Regions from separate parts of the Nonomuraea sp. NPDC049709 genome, predicted to be linked through region 4. Evidence: riboswitches for the same ligand, from Rfam matches in the RefSeq annotation. Region 4 holds a riboswitch; each other region holds the start of a gene.
The links. Region 4 has a riboswitch for cyclic di-AMP ahead of AB0J69_RS11845 (NlpC/P60 family protein). Riboswitches for the same ligand answer to the same signal wherever they lie in the genome.
Positions count from the first base shown of each region.

Region 1: linked by a shared signal. The riboswitch ahead of AB0J69_RS49860 (GH25 family lysozyme) and the one ahead of AB0J69_RS11845 (NlpC/P60 family protein) in region 4 are both predicted to bind cyclic di-AMP.
Region 2: linked by a shared signal. The riboswitch ahead of AB0J69_RS37035 (hypothetical protein) and the one ahead of AB0J69_RS11845 (NlpC/P60 family protein) in region 4 are both predicted to bind cyclic di-AMP.
Region 3: linked by a shared signal. The riboswitch ahead of AB0J69_RS03100 (CHAP domain-containing protein) and the one ahead of AB0J69_RS11845 (NlpC/P60 family protein) in region 4 are both predicted to bind cyclic di-AMP.

Region 1 is NZ_JBFANM010000081.1:6,752-12,398, reverse strand. It holds gene AB0J69_RS49875 (hypothetical protein) at 1-137, shown strand, start outside; gene AB0J69_RS49870 (class I SAM-dependent methyltransferase) at 164-748, opposite strand; gene AB0J69_RS49865 (CHAP domain-containing protein) at 940-1,578, opposite strand; cyclic di-AMP (ydaO/yuaA leader) riboswitch at 1,591-1,739, opposite strand; cyclic di-AMP (ydaO/yuaA leader) riboswitch at 2,163-2,307, shown strand; gene AB0J69_RS49860 (GH25 family lysozyme) at 2,320-3,084, shown strand; gene AB0J69_RS49855 (DUF4832 domain-containing protein) at 3,284-5,620, opposite strand.
Region 2 is NZ_JBFANM010000044.1:88,363-94,009, reverse strand. It holds gene AB0J69_RS37050 (TrpB-like pyridoxal phosphate-dependent enzyme) at 1-148, shown strand, start outside; gene AB0J69_RS37045 (DeoR/GlpR family DNA-binding transcription regulator) at 410-1,189, shown strand; gene galT (galactose-1-phosphate uridylyltransferase) at 1,186-2,265, shown strand; cyclic di-AMP (ydaO/yuaA leader) riboswitch at 2,334-2,473, shown strand; gene AB0J69_RS37035 (hypothetical protein) at 2,479-3,435, shown strand; gene AB0J69_RS37030 (MmcQ/YjbR family DNA-binding protein) at 3,464-3,817, opposite strand; gene AB0J69_RS37025 (site-2 protease family protein) at 3,828-5,135, opposite strand; gene AB0J69_RS37020 (response regulator transcription factor) at 5,300-5,647, shown strand, end outside.
Region 3 is NZ_JBFANM010000002.1:204,397-210,043, reverse strand. It holds gene AB0J69_RS03120 (DUF6716 putative glycosyltransferase) at 1-247, opposite strand, end outside; gene AB0J69_RS03115 (hypothetical protein) at 244-1,188, opposite strand; gene AB0J69_RS03110 (aldo/keto reductase) at 1,287-2,108, shown strand; gene AB0J69_RS03105 (Gfo/Idh/MocA family oxidoreductase) at 2,199-3,152, shown strand; cyclic di-AMP (ydaO/yuaA leader) riboswitch at 3,270-3,407, shown strand; gene AB0J69_RS03100 (CHAP domain-containing protein) at 3,420-4,124, shown strand; gene AB0J69_RS03095 (ABC transporter ATP-binding protein) at 4,350-5,647, opposite strand, start outside.
Region 4 is NZ_JBFANM010000010.1:3,575-9,221, reverse strand. It holds gene AB0J69_RS11855 (cytochrome P450) at 1-935, opposite strand, end outside; gene AB0J69_RS11850 (LuxR C-terminal-related transcriptional regulator) at 1,164-1,376, shown strand; gene AB0J69_RS11845 (NlpC/P60 family protein) at 1,396-2,349, opposite strand; cyclic di-AMP (ydaO/yuaA leader) riboswitch at 2,445-2,594, opposite strand; gene AB0J69_RS11840 (amino-acid N-acetyltransferase) at 2,872-3,441, shown strand; gene AB0J69_RS11835 (RDD family protein) at 3,527-5,020, shown strand; gene AB0J69_RS11830 (RDD family protein) at 5,132-5,620, shown strand.

The sequences.
Region 1 (5,647 bases), on a different contig from region 4:
TCGGGGTGGCCTGGACGTGCGCCCGGCTCCTCCACCTTCTCCCCGGGCGAAGCCCGGACCGCAGGACGCTCAGCCAGAACGCGTGCTCGGCCGGCATGGCGGCCAGCATGGCCTTCATGACCGCACTGGCCCTCTGACGCACGAGCGGACGTACGCGGCACCCTCAGCGTCGTAGCGCGACCAGTTCGCCCTTGCCGACGTTGATCGTGCTGACCGTCAGGCCGGGCTCCTGCCGGAGCAGGTCGTGCAGGGGGGCGATCTCCTCGGGGTGGGACAGGGCGTTGTCGGCCACGAGGATGCCGCCCCGGCGCAGGACGCGGTACGGATGGGGCCACCAGGACGGGTACTCGGGGCGTTCGGCGTCGAGGAAGAGCAGGTCCACCGCCCCGTCCGGCAGGTCCGCGAGGACGGCGCCGCCGTCGGCGACCCGGAACTCCACGTGGTCGGCCAGGCCCGCCTCGGCCGTCGTACGCCGGGCGTGGGCCTGGGCCTGGGCGTCGGTGTCGAGGCTGAGGACGTGACCGCCGGCCGCCCGGGCCGCGTCGGCCAGCCACAGCGTGGACACGCCGCGGGAGGTGCCGATCTCGACGATGGTGCGCGCATCGATGCTCTGGGCGAGGAACCAGAGGAACTCCCCGGCGTCGGGCTCCAGGACCCGCCACCGGTCCAGCCTGTCCTGCTGGGCGGCGTCGTGCCGGGCCGCGGCCTCGTTCAGGTCCTGGATGATCTTCCGTACCGTCGCGTCCACGGGTAGGAGTCTGCCCTACCTCCGACGTCATCCCGCACTCCGCAGGGGGGCCGCGACGCTCGACTGGTATCGGCAGCACGCGTAGCCCGGCTCTCCCGGAGCAAACACAACGGGTGGCGCAGGATCTCTCCTGCACCACCCGGTGTCCCTTGGCCATCGCACCTGGCAAGGAGCGTGCGGCCTACCTGGGATCAGGCCTTGTACTGGGGGTAGCCGTAGCCGACGACCTGGGACTTGGGCCGGATGCGCTGCTCGACCTTGCCGTTGCCGGTGTTGCCCTCGATCGTGGTGATCGTGCCGTTGCCGTTGTCCTGCTTGACCAGGCCCACGTGGTCGATGCCCGTGGTGCTCTTGCCGTTCCAGTCGAAGAAGACGACGGCGCCGGGCTTGGCGATCGTGCCCCAGTGCTGGTTGGTCTGGAACCACTTGGCGTAGGTGACGGTGTAGGCGTCCCAGCCCATGGTGGGGCGGACGCCGGCCTTCTCGCCGACCCAGGAGACGAACATGGCGCACCACGGAGCGTTGGCGTAGGCCCGTACACTTCCGCCGTCACGGGTGATGGTCTCCTGCGCCCGGGGCGAGGACATGTACCAGCTGTGGAACGGGGTGCCACCGCCCGCGGCGTTCTCGGCCACGCCGATCTGCGACTCGGCGACCTTCAGCACCGACTGCGCGGACACCTGACCCGCGGACTTCTGCGCCTGGGAGGAGTCGTCGGCGGCGAAGGCCGGACCGGCGGCGAGAACGGCACCGGCCGCCACGGCCGCCCCGACGGCGAACCGGGTGAGGCTCGCGGGCTTCAGGGCACGGGAAAGGGTGTACTTGGCCATTACTTGGATTGCTCCTCGCTTCCATGCCGCCTACCGGGTTAGCTGACGGGTTCGGGCGTGGAAGTGCCCTACGGTGCGCTCGGATCAGAGCGCGCCGATTCACCCCAGAAAAAAGTGGGTCCCCGGTTCCGCTGCATTCACGGATTCGGCGGGCCGCGTCACACATCCCTGCACGTACGTGCTGGTGAGACGCGGTCTCGACAAATGAACGGCGTCACGCGACAAGTGCTTGTCGTCAGGTCGTACGCCTTGAGTCCTCAAAGGTAAGCGAATCGCATAGAAAGATGCAAGCCGGGCCCTGGGAAAGGCAACAGGATCCCCTGCGACATAGGCGATCGCGACAGAATTCTTTACCCAAGCAGCATGGTGGACGGGGTTTAGGAGGGCAAAAGCGGTCGCATCACGAGTATCACAAGTCACAGCCGTTCCGGGGCGGCGACCAGGGCGGCGCCGGAAACTTTACCCAGCCCCGGAAACCCTTGCCGGCGCGGCTTTTCGGGCTGGTTCCCGCCGACGAACATGGGCCTTCGCTTTGCCGTACTTGCTCCCACTTTAGGGAGATCTGTACCTTTACTGGGCGCGGTCCGCCGCGCCCGCCGAATCCGCGACCCCGCGGAGCCGGGGATCCACTTTCCGGGGTGAATCGGACGCCGGCCCGAGCCGCGCCCGTAGGGGCGACTTCCAGTCCCGAACCCGTCAGCTAACCCGGTAGGCGGCATGGAAGAAGGAGTCGACATCCCCATGCTCAAGCCTCAGCTCGCCGCGATCGTCAGGAACCGCCGCCCCGCCGAGCTCTTCGCACTGGCCGTCGGAGGCGTGATCCTGGCCGCTACCACCGCCGTCACCGGCGCGACCGGTACGGTGCTCGCCTCGCCCACCGATCACGGCGCCACCGTGCAGGCAGCCCAGCACAGGACCCAGCAGCTCACGTACGGCCTGGACATCTCCAACTACGAGCCCCAGTACGACTGGGCCGCCAGCCCCGCCCAGTTCGGCATCATCAAGGCCACCGAGGGCACCGGCTTCCGCGACGCCTCGTTCGCCCGTCACTGGCGTGAGCTGGGCGACAAGGGCATCGTGCGCGGCGCGTACCACTTCGGCCACCCCGGCAACGACCCCATCGCCGAGGCCGAGCACTTCCTGTCCGTGGTGAACGCCCAGCCCGCCAAGGGCGGCGACCTGCTGGTCCTGGACCTGGAGACGACCGACGACAGGTCCGTCGCCCAGGTGAACGCCTGGGCCAAGGCGTGGCTGGCACACGTGAAGGCCAGGACCGGGATCACCCCGATGTTCTACAGCGGCTGGAACTTCGCCGACACGTACGGCAAGGGCCTGGCCGACTACCCCCTGTGGGTCGCCCACTACAGCAGGGCCAAGGGCGCGCTCACCCCGCCCGCCGACTGGAAGTCCTGGACCATCCACCAGTACACCGACTCCCCCATCGACCAGAACGTCTCCGCGCTGACCCCCGACCAGCTGCGCGACCTGGGCAGGCGCGCCGCCTGACCGGCGTCAGGCCCTCCCTGCCGCCCGGGGGGCACCCGCCGCGGAACCAGCGCCGCAGAGCCGAAGAGCAGGGCGGTGGCGAGCGAGGCCGGGGCGGGGCCGGGCAGCGCGTCGCCGCGAACGGTACGCCGGCCCGCTGAGACGGTCGGGGCGGCCCGGAAGGCCGGGAGCGGCAGCCCGATCCCGGCCTCCCGGTGGGTCACTCGAACGAGAGGGAGTCGATGGTGACGGTGCTGTCGCCGCCGTACCAGAAGCCCATCGCGAGCTGTCCGGGGGACGCGCGGTTGATCCCGTTCGCGGACATCGGAAGCCTGATGTCCTTGTACGCGGTGGTGATGGCCGGATGGCCGCCGCCGTCGAGCGTGAAGTCGCCGAAGGCCTTGGTCGCCCCGCCGAGACTGAGGTGGAAGTGGGCCTGCTCGCCCCCTGCCGCGCCCTTGATCCGGACGACGAGATGCGTGTACGCGGACAGGTCGGTGTACACGTCACTGCCGAACCAGCCGCAGTTGTCGTACCGCAGGCTGAGCGCCCCGCCGGACACGGCGCCGGAGCCGCCGCCGTTGAGGAAGCAGTTCCCGCCGGTCCACCTGCCGAGGTCGTTGCGGGCGGCGGACGGGTACGCCGGGTTGCCGTCGAAGTCGTCCACGACCAGGCCCGCGGACGTCGCCGGGAGGGTGACGACGGTGACCGGCGCCGACGCGGCGGAGGTGTTGCCCGCGGCGTCGTAGGCCCTGACGGTGTAGGTGTAGGAGGTCGCGGGGTTCAGCCCGGTCTCGGTGAAGGAGGTCGTCGCCGACGTCCCGGCCTGGGTGGTGCCGCGGTAGATGCGGTATCCGGCCACGCCGACGTTGTCCGTGGCCGCCGTCCAGGACAGGGTGACCGAGTTCGCGGTGCGTGACGGGGAGGTCAGCCCGGTGAGCGCGGTCGGCGCCGTGGTGTCCTGGCCGCCGCCGCTGCCGACGGTGACCGGGCCGAGGCCGAGCCAGCCGTCGGCGCCCTGGGTGGCGTTGGCGAAGCGAAGCCTCTTGGCGTTCGCGGAGACGGTCTCCAGCGGGTTCTTCACCCGGAGGACCCACTGGTAGCCGCCGTTGGGGACGCCGGAGAGGTTGACGCCGGTCTGGAAGTACTGCGGGTAGCCGTGGTCCAGATAGGTCGGGTCCGGGCCCACACCCCAGTCGGGGAACGCGCGGATCTTGAGCGGCATGACCGTGCGGAGGTCCCAGGACGTGTCGAAGGTCCTGACCACGGTCCCGGCGCTGTTCTTCAGGCCGAGGGTGACCGTCCACGGGTAGTAGAACGGCGCCACCCCGTTGTTCCTGATCCGTACGCCCACGTTCGTGGTGCCGCTCGCGGTGTCCTTGAAGTACGCGTTGTCGACGGTGAGGTCGTACCCCATGAGGCGGACGGCCGCCGCGACGTTCGGGTCGCCGGCCGCGTAACTCTGGCTCTGTTCGTTGATCTTCCAGGTGGTGTGCTCCAGCTCGATGCACGCCTTCATGTTGTCGACCTGCCCGGAGCCGCCGGGCCAGGAGGCGAACGCCGAGGACTGGATCTCGGGCCGGACCTCGCCGCCCATCGAAGCCGTGATCCACTTGTTCTCCGCGCCGTGGCTGAGGGCCCGTTCGAGCTGGGCGTAACTGGCCCCGCCGAGCGACCGCGGCAGCGTGACGCCGGCCAGCGGGGAGCCTTCCTTGTAGCAGAAGGAGTCGTCGTGGTAGCCGATGTCCCGGTTCGTCCCCGCGCCGGCCGCCGAATCGGGGTAGCGCATCTCCAGCTTGGTCCGGTTGAACGCGTTGTCGTACGCCTGGAGGATCTGCGCGGCGTGCGCGTCGGTCGGCATGAAGTTCGGATGGGTGTCGCCGCTGGTGTCGGTGTCGAACGGCCAGGTGTGCCACTCGCCCCACAGCCCGATCAGGCCCAGGTGGATGAACCCGATGCGGGGGTCGCCGTCGTACCGGGCGCCGAAGGCCGCGATGAAGTCGCCCAGTGCGTCGAGCAGGTACGGGCTGTCGTAGTCCGGGCTGGTGGTGCCCCAGTAGGTGTTGGTCCGGTACGTGACGTGCCCGTCGAAGCAGCGCGGGATGGCGTTGGCCGGGTGGGTCCCGGAGCCGCCGGGATACTCCAGGTAGAACCGCACGGCGGCCTGGTTGCCGTACGACGCGATCTCGTTCAGCGCGCTGTCGAGGATCGACCAGTTGTACTTCGAGCAGTCGGCCGGGTCGGTCATCAGCTCTGACAGGCCGAAATAGCTCCACGTGAGGGAGTGCGGGTAGCCGGTGTTCTGGTCGGCCCCTGGCCAGTAGAAGCGGGCGAAGCCCTTGAGCGGGTTGTCCAGGGGCCCGGGTGCGGCCGCCAGCGGATGCGCCTGGAGCGACGGGTCGGGCGCCACGGGGGCCGGCGGCCGGGGCGGCACGCCGCCCGGGACCGGCGCGGCCGCCCACGCCTGGGCGGCTGGGAACAGGGCCAGCGCGACGGCGGCGAGCGCCGCGAGCAAGGCCCGGCGAAGCCGCCGCGATGGCAGAAGGAGGGCAGGCATGACCAGGAAACCTCCGAGATACGTGGC
Region 2 (5,647 bases), on a different contig from region 4:
CGGCGAGGAGAAGGTCATCCTGACCGCCCTGTGCGGCCACGGTTTCTTCGACCTCGGCGCGTACGACCGCCATCTGGCCGGGCAGCTCGAGGACTACACGCTGCCGCAGGAGCGCATCGACCAGGCCCTCACCCAGCTGCCGGGATGAGCGAGCCGCGGGTGGCCGCCGGGGAGGGCGGCCACCCGCGGGTCATCGCGCCGTGGGACGCTTGCCGTGGTTCGCCTTCTTCTTCTTGCGTGCCTTGCCCTTGCGTGCGCGCCTGGCCATGCAGCTCGCCTCCGCTGATCGGTACGGCAGGAGTGACCAACGTCTCCTGCCCGCCCTGACCAGCGCAAGCATTCCGCGCTAACTAACATTCCCCAACAATTCCGTGTCATAATTTGGTGGAATCTGTTGGAAGGAGCGGGCGTGCTCGCACAGCAGCGGCAGCAGACGATCCTCGAGCGCGTGCGCAGCCACGGGGGCGTCCGGGTGGCCGATCTCGTACGCGAGCTCGGCGTCTCCGACATGACCATCCGCCGCGACCTCGAGGTGCTGGCCGAGCGCGGGCTGCTGGAGAAGGTGCACGGAGGCGCGACCGCGCTCGGCCCCGGCTCGACCGAGGAGCCCGGCTTCACCGCCAAGTCCGCCCGCCAGCAGCAGGAGAAGGACGCCATCGCGCGGCACGCGGCCACGCTCGTACGACCGGGCACGGCCGTGGCGCTGTCGGCGGGGACCACCACGTGGGCGCTGGCCCACCACCTGATCGGCGTGCCCGAGCTGACCGTGATCACCAACTCGATCCCGGTCGCCGAGGTCTTCCACCGCAACCCGCGCGCCGACCGCACCGTCGTGCTGACCGGCGGGGTGCGGACGCCGTCCGACGCGCTGGTGGGTCCGGTCGCCGTGGCGGCGATCCGCCGCCTGCACGTGGACACGCTCTTCCTCGGCGTGCACGGGATGAGCGTGCGGGCCGGGTTCACCACGCCCAACCTGCTCGAGTCCGAGACCGACAGGGAGCTGGTCGCGGCCGCGCACCGGCTGGTGGTCCCCGCCGACCACACCAAGTGGAACACGGTCGGCATCAGCACCATCGCCGAGCTGACCGAGGCCGACGTGGTCATCAGTGACGCGGGGCTGCCCGAGGACGCACGAACGGAGCTGGCCGAACGGGCCGGAGAACTCATCATCGCGGAGGGCTCGCTTTGAAGCGCACCATCACCCATCTGGCCGACGGCCGAGAGCTCATCTACTTCGACCGGCGTGACGACGCCGACAGGAGTGCGATCGACCGGCGGCCGCTGGAGCCCCGCCCCGTGGCCTCCGAGCTGCGTTACGACCCGCTGACCGAGGAGTGGATCGCGATCGCCGGGCACCGGCAGACGCGGACGTTCCTGCCGACCGGCGGCACGGCCGAGTGCCCGTTGTGCCCGTCGTCGGACACGCGGTCGTCGGAGATCCCCGCCTACGACTACGACGTGGTGGTGTTCGAGAACCGCTTCCCCTCTTTCTCCGGAAATTTCGGGACTTATGAGGAGGTGGGCGGCCTGAGCGAGGTCCGTCCGGGCGTGGGCCGGTGCGAGGTGGTGTGCTTCACCTCCGACCACTCGTCCTCCTTCTCCAAGCTCTCCGACGACCAGGTGGGGCTCGTCATGGAGGCGTGGGCCGACCGCACGGCCGAGCTGTCCACGATCGAGGGCGTCGAGCAGGTGTTCTGCTTCGAGAACCGGGGCGCGGAGATCGGCATCACGCTCGCCCACCCGCACGGCCAGATCTACGCCTACCCGTACGTCACGCCCAGGACCAGGCTGCAGCTCGGCGCGGCGGCCCGGTACAAGGGGCCGGGCAACCTGTTCGCCGACGTGCTGGCCGCCGAGCGGGAGGCGGGGACGCGGGTGGTGGCCGCCAACGAGCTGTGGACGGCCTTCGTGCCCGCCGCCGCGCGCTGGCCGTTCGAGGTGCACCTCTATCCGCACCGGCAGGTGCCCGACCTGGCCGCGCTCACGGAGGAGGAGCGGGCCGCGTTCGCGCCCCTCTACACCTCGGTCCTGCGGGCGCTGGACGGGCTGTTCGGGGTCGTGATGCCGTACGTGTCGGCCTGGCACCAGGCACCCGTACGGCAGGACCGGGAGCTGGGCTATCTGCACCTGGAGCTGTTCAGCATCCGCCGGGCGGCGAACAAGCTCAAATATCTGGCCGGCTCGGAGTCCGCGATGGGCGCCTTCGTCAACGACGTGCTGCCGGAGGAGGCGGCACGCATGCTTCGATCACAAGTAGATCACTAATAGATTTCTACTTAAGGTCGCATGACTCGTGATCTACCACTAATATCCCCATATGCACCGGCCGAAACAGCCGTGGCACGCCTAATCCCGAGCGCGTCGCCCGGGAGCCGGGGACCCATCGCACCTGGGGTGAATCCGCTTCGGCGGTAGGGATCAACTCCCCTGCCCGAACCCGTCAGCTAACCCGGCCGGCAGAGGGAGAGGAACACCTACGTGGCGGCTTCGTCCCCCGCGACTCTTGCCATCGGTCTCATCGCCGCCGCCGCCATCGCCGTCCTCCCGGCGACCGCGGCGTCGGCCGCCCCCAAACCCACGGAAGCCGAACTCCGTGCCCAGCTCAAACAGCTCAACACCAAGGTCGACAAGCTCATCGAGCAGTACAACCTCAAGCGCGTCGAGCTGGCCAAGGCCCAGCAGGCCGCCGAGACGGCCGAGGCCAAGCTGGCCACCGCCGAGCAGGCGCTGACCACGGCCGAGCAGCGGGTCGCCGAGATCGCCCGCCTGCGCTACCAGAACGCCGACCCCTCCGTGCCCACCTTGATGCTGCCCCAGAACGCCGGCAGCGCGGCCCTGCTCGAACAGCTCACCGCCGAACAACAGGCCGTCGTGCAGGGCGTCGCCAAGGCCCGCGACGACAAGCAGCAGGCCAGCGAGGAGGCCGCGGCGCTGGCGACCCGGATCAAGTCGGACACGGCCACGGTGGCCGAGCAGCGCGACGAGGCCGAGGACGTCATCGACGACATCAAGGACAAGCTCGAGGACCTCGTGCCATTCGGCACCGGCCGCAAGTCCGACGGCTCCTGGGCGCCCGAACTGCCCACGGGATCGGACAACATCACCTCGCGTACGCGGCTGATGAAGGCTCAGGTGGAGAAGAACTTCTCGCTGCCGTTCGAGGTGGGCTGCTTCCGCTCGGGCTCCAGCGGCGAGCACCCGCTCGGCCGGGCCTGCGACTTCATGATGAGCACGGGCGGCTCGATGCCCACCGCCGTCAACAACGCACTCGGCGACCGGATCGCGGCCTGGGCGATCAAGAACCAGGACAAGCTGGGCGTCAAGTACGTGATCTGGAAGCAGCGGATCAACCACGGATCGGGCTGGAGCTCGATGTCCGACCGGGGCAGCGTCACCGAGAACCACTTCGACCACGTGCACATCTCGATGAACTGACCCGCGGCAACCCGCGCCGGGCCCGGGGTCAGGGCAGGCGGGCGGCGAGGGACTGGGGGGCGATCCGGCGGTAGGCGTCCGTCACGATCTCCGCGATCTCCGCCCAGTCCACGTCCGGCACGTCCAGGTAGACCCCCAGCCACCCCCGATGCCCCACGTACGGTGGCCGGAAGAACCTCTCGGGGTCCTCCGCCACCATCTCCTCCTGCACCCCGGGAGGGGCCGCGCACCAGAACGCCAGCCGATCGTCATGATGGTGATCAGCGAACATCACGAACGTCTTCTTGCCCCTGACGAACCACGTCGGCTCCCCGTGCGAGAGCCGCTCGGTCGTCTCGGGCAGCGCCAGGCACAGGGCCCGCAGCCGCTCCAGGGCGTCCACGGCGGCGGCCTCAGTTCGTCAGCGTGAGCGGGTTGACCAGGTCGGCGTAGACGAGCAGGCCCGCCATGATCATCATCACGATCGCGATCGCGTACGTCAGCGGCAGCACCTTGGCGATGTCCACGTAACCCGGCTCCGGCCGCCGCATGATCCTGGCGAACGCCCGCTTGATGCCCTCCCACAGCCCGCCGGCGATGTGGCCGCCGTCGAGCGGCAGCAGCGGGATGAGGTTGAACATGCCGATCGCGAGGTTGAAGCCGGCCAGCAGGTTGATGAAGATGGCGATCTTCTTCTCGGTGGACAGCTGGTCGGAGGCCAGGATCTCGCCACCCATGCGGCCCGCGCCGACCACGCCCACGGGGCCCTCGGGGTCGCGCTCCTCGCCGGAGAAGGCCGCGTGCCAGACCCCGACCATCTTCTCCGGCAGGTTGAGCAGCGAGCCGGCCACCCTGGCCGTCAGCTCGCCCATGTAGCCGATGACCTGGCCCATGGTCTGCTGCTGCATGACCTCGGTGGGCAGCACGCCGAGGAAGCCGACGTTCCTGTCGATCTTCTGCGGGTCCTCCAGGTTGGGCCGGTCCTGGGCGATGAGCGTGACGTTGACCGTCATCGGCTTGCCGTCGCGGACGATGCCCAGCCGCACCGCGCCGGCGCCGTGGGAGCGGATCAGGCGGGTGGCGTCGTCCCAGGAGCCGATCTTCTGGCCGTTGAAGGCGACGATGTGGTCGCCGGGCTTCATGCCCGCCTGGACGGCGGGGGTGGGCTTGTCGGTGGGCTTGCACTCCGTACGCTGCTCCGAGATCGGGATCACGCACGTGTTGGTCTCGGGCGAGACGATCGGGGCCAGCGTGGGCAGGCCGATGCCGACCAGCAGGATGCTGAAGAAGACGAAGGCGAGCACGAAGTTCATCGCCGGGCCGCCGGACATGATGATGACCTTCTGCCACCACTTCTTCCGGTAGAAGACCTTCTCCTCGTCGCCCGGCCGCACCTCTTCCTGGGCGGCGTCGCGGGCGGACTCGATCAGGCCCTGCCACGGGCCCGTCGCGGTGCTCCTGAGCTTGCCGGGCTCGTCACCGGGACGCGGCGGCAGCATGCCGATCATGCGGATGTAGCCGCCGAACGGGATCCACTTGATGCCGTATTCGGTCTCGCCCTTGCGTCGTGACCACGCCGTCGAGCCGAAGCCCACCATGTACTGGGTCACCTTGACCCCGAACAGCTTGGCCGGGAGCAGGTGGCCGAGCTCGTGCAGCGCGATGGAGACCATCAACCCGAGCAGGAAGAGGACGATCCCCACGACGTAGAGCCAGTTCATCTAGGCGCGCTCCAGGCAGACGACAGGGCGGACCGGAGGACAGACGAAAGGTCCGACAGCCCCAGAGTAGTCGAACTCGACACACCGCACGGCTTACCGCTTTTGAAGAGCATTGACAGCCCGCGATCGGCCGATCACGCTAAGAGACGACGGAGGGGGACGTCTTGATCCGCATACTGATCGCAGAGCACCTGCCGTTGGTGCGCCGTGGCCTGCTCGCCACCCTCGGAGCCGAACCCGACCTGCGGGTCGTGGCCGAGGCCGAACGCGCGGAGGAGGTGGTGCGCGCGGCGAGGACCGCCGAGGCCGACGTGGCCGTCGTCGACCTCGACCTGCCGGGGCCTCCCGCGGCCGGCCGGCTGGCCGAGCACGTGCCCCGCTGCGGGGTGCTGATCCTGTCAGCCTCCCCCAATCCCGCCCAGGTGCGCGAGGCCCTGGCCGGACCGGCGCTCGGGTTCATGAGCCTGTGCGTGCCGCCGGAGCGGCTGGCCGAGGGGGTGCGCCAGGTGGCG
Region 3 (5,647 bases), on a different contig from region 4:
CCGGGCCCGTACAGGCCACCAGGATGACGTCCGGCTGCGTCCGCTCGGCCAGCCGCCGCACGGAGCGCGCGGACAGCACCGGTGGCGCCTCCCGCCCGCCCACGGCGGCGGCGATCTGCTCCGCCGAGGGGGCGATCGGGGTGCGCACCACGACCAGCTCTGTCACGCAGCCCGAAGGCAGGTCACCGAGCAGGCAGGCCGCCCATTTCAGATATGAGTCGGAGTCGGCGACCGCCAACACTCTCACCCGGACACTCCAGTCAAATGTGATCGCAGGGCGGGGGCCGCCCTGCTGGTCCACCAGTCATCGGGAACGTCCACGGGCTCGACGGCGACACCGCGCGGGCTGAGCAGCACCCGCAGCGAGGTGATCGCGGTCGAGGGAAGGCTGAGCACGCGCTGCCCGGCGTCCAGCCCGCGCAGCGTCAGCTCGGCGGGCACGCCGGCGTCGTGGACGGTGATGCCGGGGCGCTCCCGGATCAGCGCGACGTCCACGGGGTCCTCGCGGCGGTGCGGGTAGTAGGCCAGCGGCTCGCGCGCGGCCAGGTCCGTCAGCCAGCGCAGGTAGTGGTCGCGGTGCACCAGGCCGTTGCGGACGAGCGAGGTGCCGAGCACGACCGTGCGCTCGGCGGGGCCCTCGGCGCTGAGCGGCTGGGCGCGCAACCAGGCGAAGTCGTGGCGGACGAGGTCGACCCCGGCGCGGCGGACGGCCTCCTCGAGCTTGTCGTCCACGGACAGGGCGGTGAAGACCGACACCTTGCTCATGCGCAGCCGCAGCGCGGCCGCCACGCCCAGCGTGGCGCGCAGCCGGGTGGGCTGGGCGCGGGCGCGCAGCAGCGGGCGGAACGGGCCGGCCGCGAGCAGCTCCAGCAGCCGGAGCGTGGCCAGACCGTCGTCCACGATGACGATGTGGCCGGGCCTGGAGGTGAGCCAGCGCAGCTGGACCTTGCCGGAGAAGGCGTCTCCGACCGCCTGCACGCGCCTGGGCATGCGCTCGCGCGGCTCGGCCAGCTCGAGGCCCTCCGGGAGCCCCAGCGCGCGCAGCTCGCGCCGCGTGGCCTTCAGGGGCCGCAGGCCCGCACGTGGCACGATGGCCGTCGCGGGTCCGAGGAGCCCGGCGTGGTGGGCCTCGACGGCGCACAGCATCTGGAGCGGAGACTCCACCCAGGCCGACGCCTGTTCGACCACTCCTTGCCCTCCCAGCGGGGTGATGGCCCGTTCACGACCGCTTCAAGCTAGCCCCACCGGCTTAAGCCCTCAGAAACGCGACGTGAACAATGGAGGGTATGAATTCGCTCATGCTCAACAGCGACGGCGTGCAGATCCCGCAGCTCGGGTACGGCGTCTGGCAGGTACCGGCCGACGAGGCCGAGCACGCGGTCGCGACCGCACTCAAAGCGGGCTACCGGCACGTCGACACCGCCGCGGCCTACGGCAACGAGGAGGGCGTGGGGCGGGCCGTGCTCGCGAGCGGGCTGCCCCGCGAGAAGATATTCGTGACCACGAAGCTGTGGAACGGCGACCACGCCCGCGCGGAGGCGGCCTTCGACGAGTGCCTGACCCGGCTGGGCCTCGACCACGTAGATCTTTTCCTCATCCACTGGCCGGTGCCGAAGCAGGACAAGTACGTGCAGGCGTGGAAGGCGATGGAGAAGATCTACCGTGACGGCCGGGCCAGGGCCATCGGCACGTCCAACTTCACCGTCGACACGCTCACCCGGCTCATGGACGAGACCGACATCACCCCGTCCATCAACCAGATCGAGCTCCACCCCTACCTGCAGCAGCGGGAGATGCGGGCCTTCCACGAGGCCAACGGCATCCTCACCGAGGCGTGGAGCCCGCTCGGGCAGGGCAAGGGACTGCTCGCGGACCCGGCGCTGGCGGTGCTGTCGGAGAAGTACGGCAAGACGCCCGCGCAGATCGTGCTCCGGTGGCACCTGCAGCTCGGCAACGTGGTCATCCCCAAGTCCGTGACGCCCGCGCGGATCGCCGAGAACATCGACGTGTTCGGCTTCATCCTCGACGCCGAGGACATGGCGGCCATCGGCGCGATGAACAGAAGCATGCGCATCGGCCCCGATCCCGAAACTTTCAACATGACATGAGTGACCCGAGTGGCTCATGTGACGTAAAGGAATTACCGTTACATGACGCCGCCATAAGTCGCCTTTTACCATCCGTATACGATCTGCCGCGTGCAAGATTTCACATGGGGAATTGCGGCAACCGGCGGCATCGCGCGTACCGTGGGGGCCGCCATCGTGGCGGAGCCCGGGATGCGGGTGGCCGCCGTCGGATCCAGGAACCTCGCCAGGGCGCAGGCTCTGGCCACGACGTTGGGGGCGGAGTCGGCGTACGGCTCCTATGAGCAGCTGTGCGCCGACCCGGCGGTGGACGCGATCTACGTCGCGACGCCGCACGCGCAGCACCTGCAGGTGGCCGAGGCCGCCATCGCCGCAGGCAAGGCCGTGCTCTGCGAGAAGCCGCTGGCGGCGACCGTGGACGACGCGGAGAAGATGGTGCGCCTGGCGCGCGAGGCGGGCGTGTTCCTGATGGAGGCCATGTGGATGAGGTTCAACCCCCTCATCCGGCGGATCGCGACCGACCCGCGCTTCGGCGAGATCCGCTCCGTGCAGGCCAGTTTCGGCTTCGCCCTGCCGTACGACCCGGCGCACCGGCTGTGGGCGCCGGAGCTGGGCGGCGGCGCGCTGCTCGACCTGGGGATCTACCCGTTCGGCCTGGCCCAGCTCCTCCTGGGCATGCCCGCTGACCTGCGCATCACCGGCTCCCTGGCCCCGAACGGGGTGGACGCGGAGGCGGCCGGCGTATTGCTCTACCCCGGTGGCAGACACGCTCTCGTGGCCACCTCATTGCTGGGGAATTACCCCAACCAGGCCAGTGTTGTGGGTACTCAGATGCGGGCGGACATCCAGGCGCCGTTCTGGGCCCCGCAGCGGATCCTGCTCACCGGGCCCTCCATGGAGCCGGAAGAGCACGTGCTCGATCCGGCGGACAACGGATACGCCGGAGAGCTCCGCGAAGTCCGCGCCGCCACGGCCGAAGGCAGGACCGAATCCTCGATCATGCCGCTTGACGAATCCCTTGCCATGATGGGGCTTCTGGCCGACGCACGCAGGCAACTTGCCTAGCCGCGCTTTTATGGATTTGTAATCCTCTTGCCTCATGTATTACCTTATGGGGCAACTTGAGGCATACGTCCGGTTTGTCCGGCTATGTCTGACCATCGCACGACACATCACAGGATCGTCCTGTGACCGCTGAATCCGCGTCCGCGCGGAACCGGGGACCCATGTCCTTTGGGGTGAATCGGCACTCCGGTGCCGTAGGGCAGCTTCCACGCCCGAACCCGTCAGCTAACCCGGTAAGCGGCATGGAAGCAAGGAGTAACCCCCTCGATGGCCAAGCACCGTATTTCCGCTGCCTCGAAGACCACCATCGCCCGCGCCGTCCTCGGCGCCACCGTCATCGCCTCGGCCCTCGGCGCCAACGCCGTAGCCGCCAATGCCGACACCGCCACCGGCGTCGCCGCGGCCACCGCCGCCAGGCACCCGGACACCGCCATCGCCGCCCACAAGGCCGGCGACAGGGTGGAGGAGACCAAGGTCAACGTCACCGCGGACCAGGTCCTCGCCCTGGCCAGGGCCCAGGTCGGCACCTCCGAGAACTCCTACGGCGGCGGCACCAAGTACCAGCAGTGGTACGCCGCCTCGAAGCGCGCCGCCGAGACCGTCGCCCGTGACGGCGGCAACCGCGCCGCGTACCTGAACGCCGCCTGGTGCTCGATGTTCGTCTCCTGGGTCGGCGAGCAGACCGGCGCCCGCCCGCAGGTCGGCTGGGACGCCTACACCGTCGCCCACGCCAAGTGGTTCGCCGCCAACCACCGCTTCGGCACCGTCGCCAAGCCCGGCGCCGTGGTCTTCTTCTCCTGGGACGGCGGCAAGAGCCTCAGCGACATCCAGCACGTCGGGTTCGTCGTGAAGGACAACCAGAACGGCACCATCTCCACGATCGAGGGCAACACCGGCAACGGCCGGGTCGAGGAGCGCATCCGTCCGAAGTCCCAGGTCGTCGGCTACGGCTACCCGCAGTACCGCGCCTGACGGACTCCGGCTGAGGGGGTTCCCCCGCCTTCCCTGAACGCGACGAGCGCGCGTCCCCGAACGGGACGCGCGCTCGTCGCGTTTCCCGGCTTCCCCCGGCGAGGCCGATGTCCGTCATGAGCGTGTCGGCCATCGGTCCTCGGCGTGGAGGTATGCTCACCAGCCTCCCTGCTCAGGCTACGGCGGACCTCGCGACGACCCCGTGACGACCCGCGGCGCCCCGCGTCACAGCCCGCCGGCCGCCGTGAAGGCGTCGCGCTGGATGGCGTGCAGCTCGGCGTACGGGCCGGGACGGGCGACCAGGTCCTCGTGGGTGCCGCGCTGGACGACCCGGCCGCCGTCGAGCACGACGATCAGGTCCGCCGCCCGCACCGTGGGGAAGCGGTGGGTGATCAGCAGCGTGACGGTCCCGGGGTGGCGGCGGGCGGCCTCGGCGTAGCGGGCGAAGACGGCGCTCTCGGCCGGGGCGTCGAGGGAGGCGGTCGGCTCGTCCAGCACCAGCAGGAGCGGGGCCTCCCGCATCGAGGCGCGAGCCAGGGCCAGCTTCTGCCACTGCCCGCCGGACGGCCGCAGGCCGTGCTCGAAGGTGTCACCCAGTTCGCTGGACAGGCCTTGAGGCAGGTCCGCGACCAGGCCGCCGGCACCCGCCCGCGCCAGCGCCGCCGCCACGGCCCGGCGATCGTGCAGGCGGGGCAGGTCGCCCACGCCGACCGTCTCGCCGGCGGTCAGCTCGAACCGGGCCAGGTCCTGGAAGACGGCGCTGATGCGATGCCGCCAGACCTCGGGGTCCAGGCCGCCGAGGGGGACGCCGTCCACCAGGATCTCGCCCCCGTCCGGGCGGTACAGGCCGCACAGGAGCTTGGCCAGGGTCGTCTTGCCCGACCCGTGCGAGCCGACCACGGCCACGGTGGCTCCGGCGGGCAGGTGCAGGTCGAGGTCGTGCAAGACCCGGCGGGTGGTGCCGGGGTAGGCGAAGGACACCCGGCGCAGGGTGATGCCGCGGGCGAGCCGCTCGGGCAGCGCCTCACGAACGCGCTCGGGCGGCGCCCCGTGCGCGGGGCCGGTCCGCTCCGCGCGAGCGGGAACGACGGGTACGCGCTCGCGGGCATCGCACGGGTCACGGGCGTCGCGGGCGTCATGCGCGTCGCGTGCGTCATGGGCTGCGCGCGCGTCGTGGGCTGCGCGCGGGCTACGGGCGGCGTGGGCGTAGTGGCGGAGCCAGGTCAGGCGGGTGGCGGCGCGCAGGCCGGCGGTGACCGAGCCGAAGTGGAAGGCCAGCCGGGAGGCCTGGGTGACGAACTGCACGCCGACCGTGGCCACCAGGACGATGTCCCCGGCCGTGGCCTGGTGCCGCCCGGCCAGCCAGGCCGTGCACCCGAGCGCGGACACGTACCCGGCCAGGAACGCCGCGGAGCCGGCGAACGTGAGCAGCCCGGCCCGGGTCCCGGCCCGCGACAGGGCGGCCGACACCTCCTCCCAGTGCCGCCCGGCCATCGCCTCCAGGACGGGCGCGGCGCCACCGA
Region 4 (5,647 bases):
CGGTCGGGATCGGGAAAGGCCGCCGGGTCGCGATTGGCCGCGCCTATCACCGCCATCACGAGGGTGCCCTTGGGCACCGGCACGCCGGCCAGCTCCACGTCCTCCATCGCGAGCCTGGAGGTGAGCTGGACCGGCGGGTCGTACCTGAGCACCTCCTCGACCACCTGCTTGGGCCGCTCCGCGGCGTGTGCCAGCAGGCCGTGCCGGGCCAGGTGCAACACCCCGTTGCCGATGAGGTTGACGGTGGTCTCGTGCCCGGCCACGAGCAGCAGCACGCAGGTGGCCAGCAGTTCGCCCTCGGTCAGCTCCCGCACTTGCGTCAGGGCGCTCAGGAGGTCGTCCCCGGGGCGCTCGCGCCTCATCGCGGAGAGCTCGCGGAAGTAGTCGCGAAACTCCCTTCTGGCACGCCCGGTTTCCGATACGAGGTCGTCTGTAAGCATCGGGTCAAGGCCGCGAGCCAGGATCTCGCTCCAGCCGCGGAAGCGCTCCTCGTCCTCCGGAGGCACCCCGAGCATCTCGCTGATGACCATGACCGGCAGCGGGTACGCCAGGCCGGACACGAGATCGGCCTCCTCGGGCAACCCGGCGACCAGCTCGGCGGTGATCGCCTCGATCCGCGGGCGGAGCCGTTCCAGCATGCGCGGGGTGAAGGCCCTGCTCACCAGGGCACGCAGCCTGGTGTGGTCGGGCGGGTCCAGCCACAGGAACGATTCAACGGGCTGACCTGGGTTGTTCCGGTTAGCCTCGGCGGAGCCGCGGCCGAAACGCGGGTCGCGCAGCAGCACCGTACAGAGCTCGTGGGTGGTGGCGACGAGCAGCCCGCCGCGCGTGCGGAAGAGAGGCCCGCGCGCGCTCATCTCGCGATAACGGGCGTACGGATCGCGCAGGAACCCTTTGTCGAACGGGTCGAAACCCAGGACGTCCGCCGCGCTCATCGACGCTGGATCCGGAGCTGGGGAGGGCTCGACGAGATCACTCATCGGGCGACGCACGGTGCCGACATATCGCGAGTACGTCACATATTTCGGATCATGTCAATAGTGCTCGTCAAGGGTGGAGATTGTCATGCTTGACGACCTTTCCAGGATGCGTTTACCGTCTGCGAGGAGCAACTTGGCCGGGTCGATCGGTCCAAGTTCTGCTGTTGGGGGGGAGGGCTCCCGATGGATGTGCTCACTGAAGGTGTTGAGCTGAGCCATGCGGACCTTGCGTTGCTGGCGGAGCTGGCCAAGGGGGTCACGGTCGACCGGGTGGGGAGACGACTGGATATCAGCGGGCGGACGGTACGCCGGAGGTTGCGAGGCATCTGCGACCGCATCGGCGTGGCCACGGCGATCGAGGCGGTGGCCTGGGCCGCCCGCCGCCAGTTGATCTAGCGACGGGCGGTGCCGGGGCTCAGTCAGCGATGCGTACGGCGCCGGCGAACGGCCGCCGGGCGATCGAGGCGATGCGGACGACGTCACCGGTCTGCGGCGCGTGCACCATCATGCCGCCGCCGAGGTAGATGCCCACGTGGTGCAGGTCGTTGTAGAAGAAGACCAGGTCACCCGGCCGCAGCTCCTCGCGCGAGATGTGCCTGCCGGCGGTCCACTGGCTGCCCGTGTAGTGCGGCAGGGAGATGCCCACCTGCTGGTAGGCCGCCATCACCAGGCCCGAGCAGTCGTAGGAGTTCGGGCCCTCGGCGCCCCAGACGTACGGCTTGAGCTGCTGCGTGAGCGCCCAGCGGGCGGCCTGCGCCGCCTTGCCGCCGCCGATGATCGGCAGGTTCACGCGCACCGCCCGCGTGCCGGGCCGTCCGGCCTCGCCCAGCGCCCGCTGGAACAGGTTGCTCTCGACCCTGGTGACCAGCTTCGTGATCTTGTCGCGCTTGGTGTCGAGCTCGGAGACCAGCTTCTGGACCTCCTCGATGCGCGTCTTGGCGCCAGCCCTGGCGCGCTCGGCGGCCTCCCTGGCCCTGGCGACCTGGTTGACCTCCTCGCCCTGCTGCTGTTCGAGCACGTATGTGGTGGCGGCGCGGTCGAGGAAGGTGTCGGGGTCCTCGGAGGTGGCGAACGCCAGCGCCTTGCCCAGACCACCGGTGATGTAGGCGTTCTCGGCGAGCAGGGCGGCCTTGGCGCGCTTGGCCTCGAGATCGGCCTCACTGGTCGCCAGCGTCTTCTGCGCGGCCTCAGAGGCCTTCTTGGCGGTCTTGAGCTTCTCCCGCTGGCCGTTGTACTCCTCGGACAGCGTCTCGATCTCCGTGTGCATCTTCTCGACCTGCTTGGCCAGGTCCTGGAGCGACGGTTTGGGGTCCGCGGACGCCGAACCGACGGGGATGGCTATCAGCAGCGCGGCGATTGTGACACTCACCACACCGAAGCGGCGCGGTCGCCGGGCCCGTTCCGGAGGGCGGGCGTGCTTGCCCGCCGCCTTCCCCCCACGGTTGAGCGTGAGCTCCACCAACCAGCTCCTCTCATAGACGCCTACCGGGTTAGCTGACGGGTTCGGGCCGGAGCAGCCCTACCGAATGATTCGGATTCACCCCAGTGGTGGCGTCGGGTGACGCCACCGGCGGGTCCCCGGCTCCCCTCGCGGGGATTGGGCGTGTCCCCCTCGTCGCGATACGCGGGGAACATCGTCGCAGGACACTAATGCACTCCGGGTTCGTGCTCAACCAGAACTGCCGAGTCTGTAGAGGTTTCACAACCGAAGGGTCACAAGGTGATCTCGTGCACGCTCGTGCAGAACCGACTTTATGTCCTGTTTGCCGTCGATGCGGCCGAATGCAGAGATCCGCGGGGTGCGTGCCTGCATGGCCACGGGATGTAACAGGATGAGCCCACAGATGGGAGTTAGGGCTGAGCCGTAATGACATCTGTACTCTGGAGAGCCATGGAGCAGGTGGCCGAACTGACAGTGCCCGAGACCGCGGTGGTGGTCCGGCGTGCCCGCACGCCCGACGTGCGGACGGTCAGGCGCCTGGTGGACACCTACGCGGGCGCGGGACCGCGGCTCCTGGAGAAGGCCACGGTGACCCTGTACGAGGACGTACAGGAGTTCTGGGTGGCCGAGCTGGGCGGACAGGTCGTCGGCTGCGGCGCACTCCACGTGCTCTGGGAGGACCTCGCCGAGGTCCGCACCGTTGCCGTGGACCCCGAGTGCCGGGGGATGGGCGTCGGCCATCGGATCGTCTCAGCTCTCATACAGCAGGCGAAGGATCTGGGTCTGCGGCGTGTATTCTGCCTGACTTTTGAGGTCGACTTCTTCGCGAGGCATGGCTTTCGCCCGATTCAGGGCACACCGGTCTCCCCTGAGGTGTACGCCGAACTGCTGGCCTCGTACGACGAGGGTGTGGCGGAGTTCCTCGACCTGGAACACGTCAAACCGAACACCCTGGGCAACACCCGCATGCTGCTCCATCTGACATCGGGTGACGCGGACCTTGACCAGATGGAAAGGTGATTGTTGATACCTATGTCGATACGTTGGGCAGCACAGGCATGTGTCCTGACACGTGCCACATGCGCACTCGAAGCGAGGTGACACGGTGAGCACCGGACAGCCGCCGTATCCACAGGACGAATCCGGCGAAAATTCTGCGCCTGCCACCCCCTACGGGCAGCAGAACACGGGCCGCCACCCCGGCGAGCCCGACCCCGACGTCACTGTGGTCGGCTACCGGGCGGACGATGCCTACGGGCAGCAGCCCCAGTACGGCCAGCAAGGCTATGGCCAGCAACAGGGCTACGGCCAGCAACCTCAGTACGGCCAGCAGCACGGCTACGGCCAGCAGCAGCCGCAATATGGCCAGCAGGGCTACGGACAGCAACAGCCGTCCCAGCCCGGCTACGGCCAGCAGGGCTATGACCAGCAGCAGGGTTACGGTCAGCAGCAGCAGCAGCAGCCGTCCCAGCCTGACTACGGTCAGCAGGGTTACGGCCAGCAGCAGGGTTACGGTCAGCAGCCGCAGTCGGGCCAGCAGCCGCAGTACGGTCAGCAGCAGGGTTACGGTCAGCAGGGTTACGGGCAGCAGCAGCCGTCCCAGCCCGACTACGGTCAGCAGCAGGGCTACGGCCAGCAGCAACAGCCGTCCCAGCCGTCCCAGCCGGACTATGGCCAGCAGGGCTACGGCCAGCAGCCGTCCCAGCCTGACTACGGCCAGCAGCACGGCTACGGTCAGCAGCCGCAGTCGGGCCAGCAGCCGCAGTACGGTCAGCAGCAGGGGTACGGCCAGCAGGGTTACGGGCAGCAGCAGCCGTCCCAGCCCGACTACGGTCAGCAGGGCTACGGCCAGCAGCCCGGCTACGGGCAGCAGCCCCAGTCCCAGCCTGACTACGGTCAGCAGCAGGGCTACGGGCAGCAGCAGTCCCAGCCCGGCTACGCCCAGCCCGGCTACGGCCAGCAGCAGTACGGTGACCAGCAGCAGTACGGCCAGGCCTACGGGCAGCAGCCCCAGGCCTACGGTCAGGGCGGTTACGGGCAGCAGCCCGGTTACGGCCAGCCCTACGGCCAGCCGGTCGGCGTCCAGCCGCCCGGGGCGCCGGCGCCGCTGGCGGAGTGGTGGCAGCGGCTGGTGGCCAGGATCATCGACGGTGTCATCTTCGGCATCGTGCTTTTCCTGGTGCAGCTGGTCCTCACCCCGCTGTATCCCTCCTACAGCTCGATCACCGGGATCACCAGCGGCCTCACCTTCGGGCTCCTGTACTACCTCGTGGTCTCGATCGTCGCGACCCTGATCTACGTCGCCTACGACTTCCTCCTGGTCAAGATGAAGGGCCAGACGGTCGGCAAGATGGTGATGGGCATCAAGGTCGTCCAGATCGGCGGGCACGTGCAGCCGGAGGGCCTGCCGACCGACGTGTCGCTCAAGCGGGCGCTCGTGACGGTGGGCGGCTACATCCTCTACTGGGTGCCTCTGCTCGGCCCCCTGCTCGCCGCGGTGATCTACGCCCTCAACGGCGCATCGCAGCTCTGGGACAAGCCGCTGCACCTGACCTTCGCGGACAAGTTCGCGAAGACCGTGGTGGTGAAGATCAAGTAGTCCTCTGCACACACAAAAACAGGGGCCGGCTTCCCGCCGGCCCCTGTGTTTTGTCCACGTGCCCGTACCAGAATGGAGATCCAAGCCGCCGATGACGCGAGGTGGGAAGTTATGGCCGGGACGGTCCCGCGGCCGGACGCGCCGCCCGCGGAATGGTGGGAACGGCTGGCCGCCCGGCTGATTGAAGCACTCGTCTTCGGGGTCTTCTATTACATTCTGTTCATCGCGCTGTGGGGCATCTTCCGAACTGTCGGGATGATGGAGGTGTTCGAGGGGCGGCTCCCGGGCGTGTTCGCGTGGCTGGTGGCCGGGCTGGGTTATGCGGGCTACGACTGGTGGGCGCATTCCCGGTACGGGCGGACGTTCGGTAAGGCGATCATGAAGATTCGCCTGGCGCCGGGTGACCTGCCGTCCCGCGCACTGCTCAAACGAGCCATGGTCTATCCCGCCCCCGTGATGCTGATGGGCATTCCGGTCGCCAATCTGCTGGCGGGAATGTTGCTCTTCGGCGTCGGGCTGCTCATCCTGATCGACAAGCCGCTGGAGCGGGGTCCGCACGACCGGCTGGCCGGTACGCGGGTGGTAAAAGATCTTCGCTGAGCCATCCGTACCTGGGCAGATGCCTGG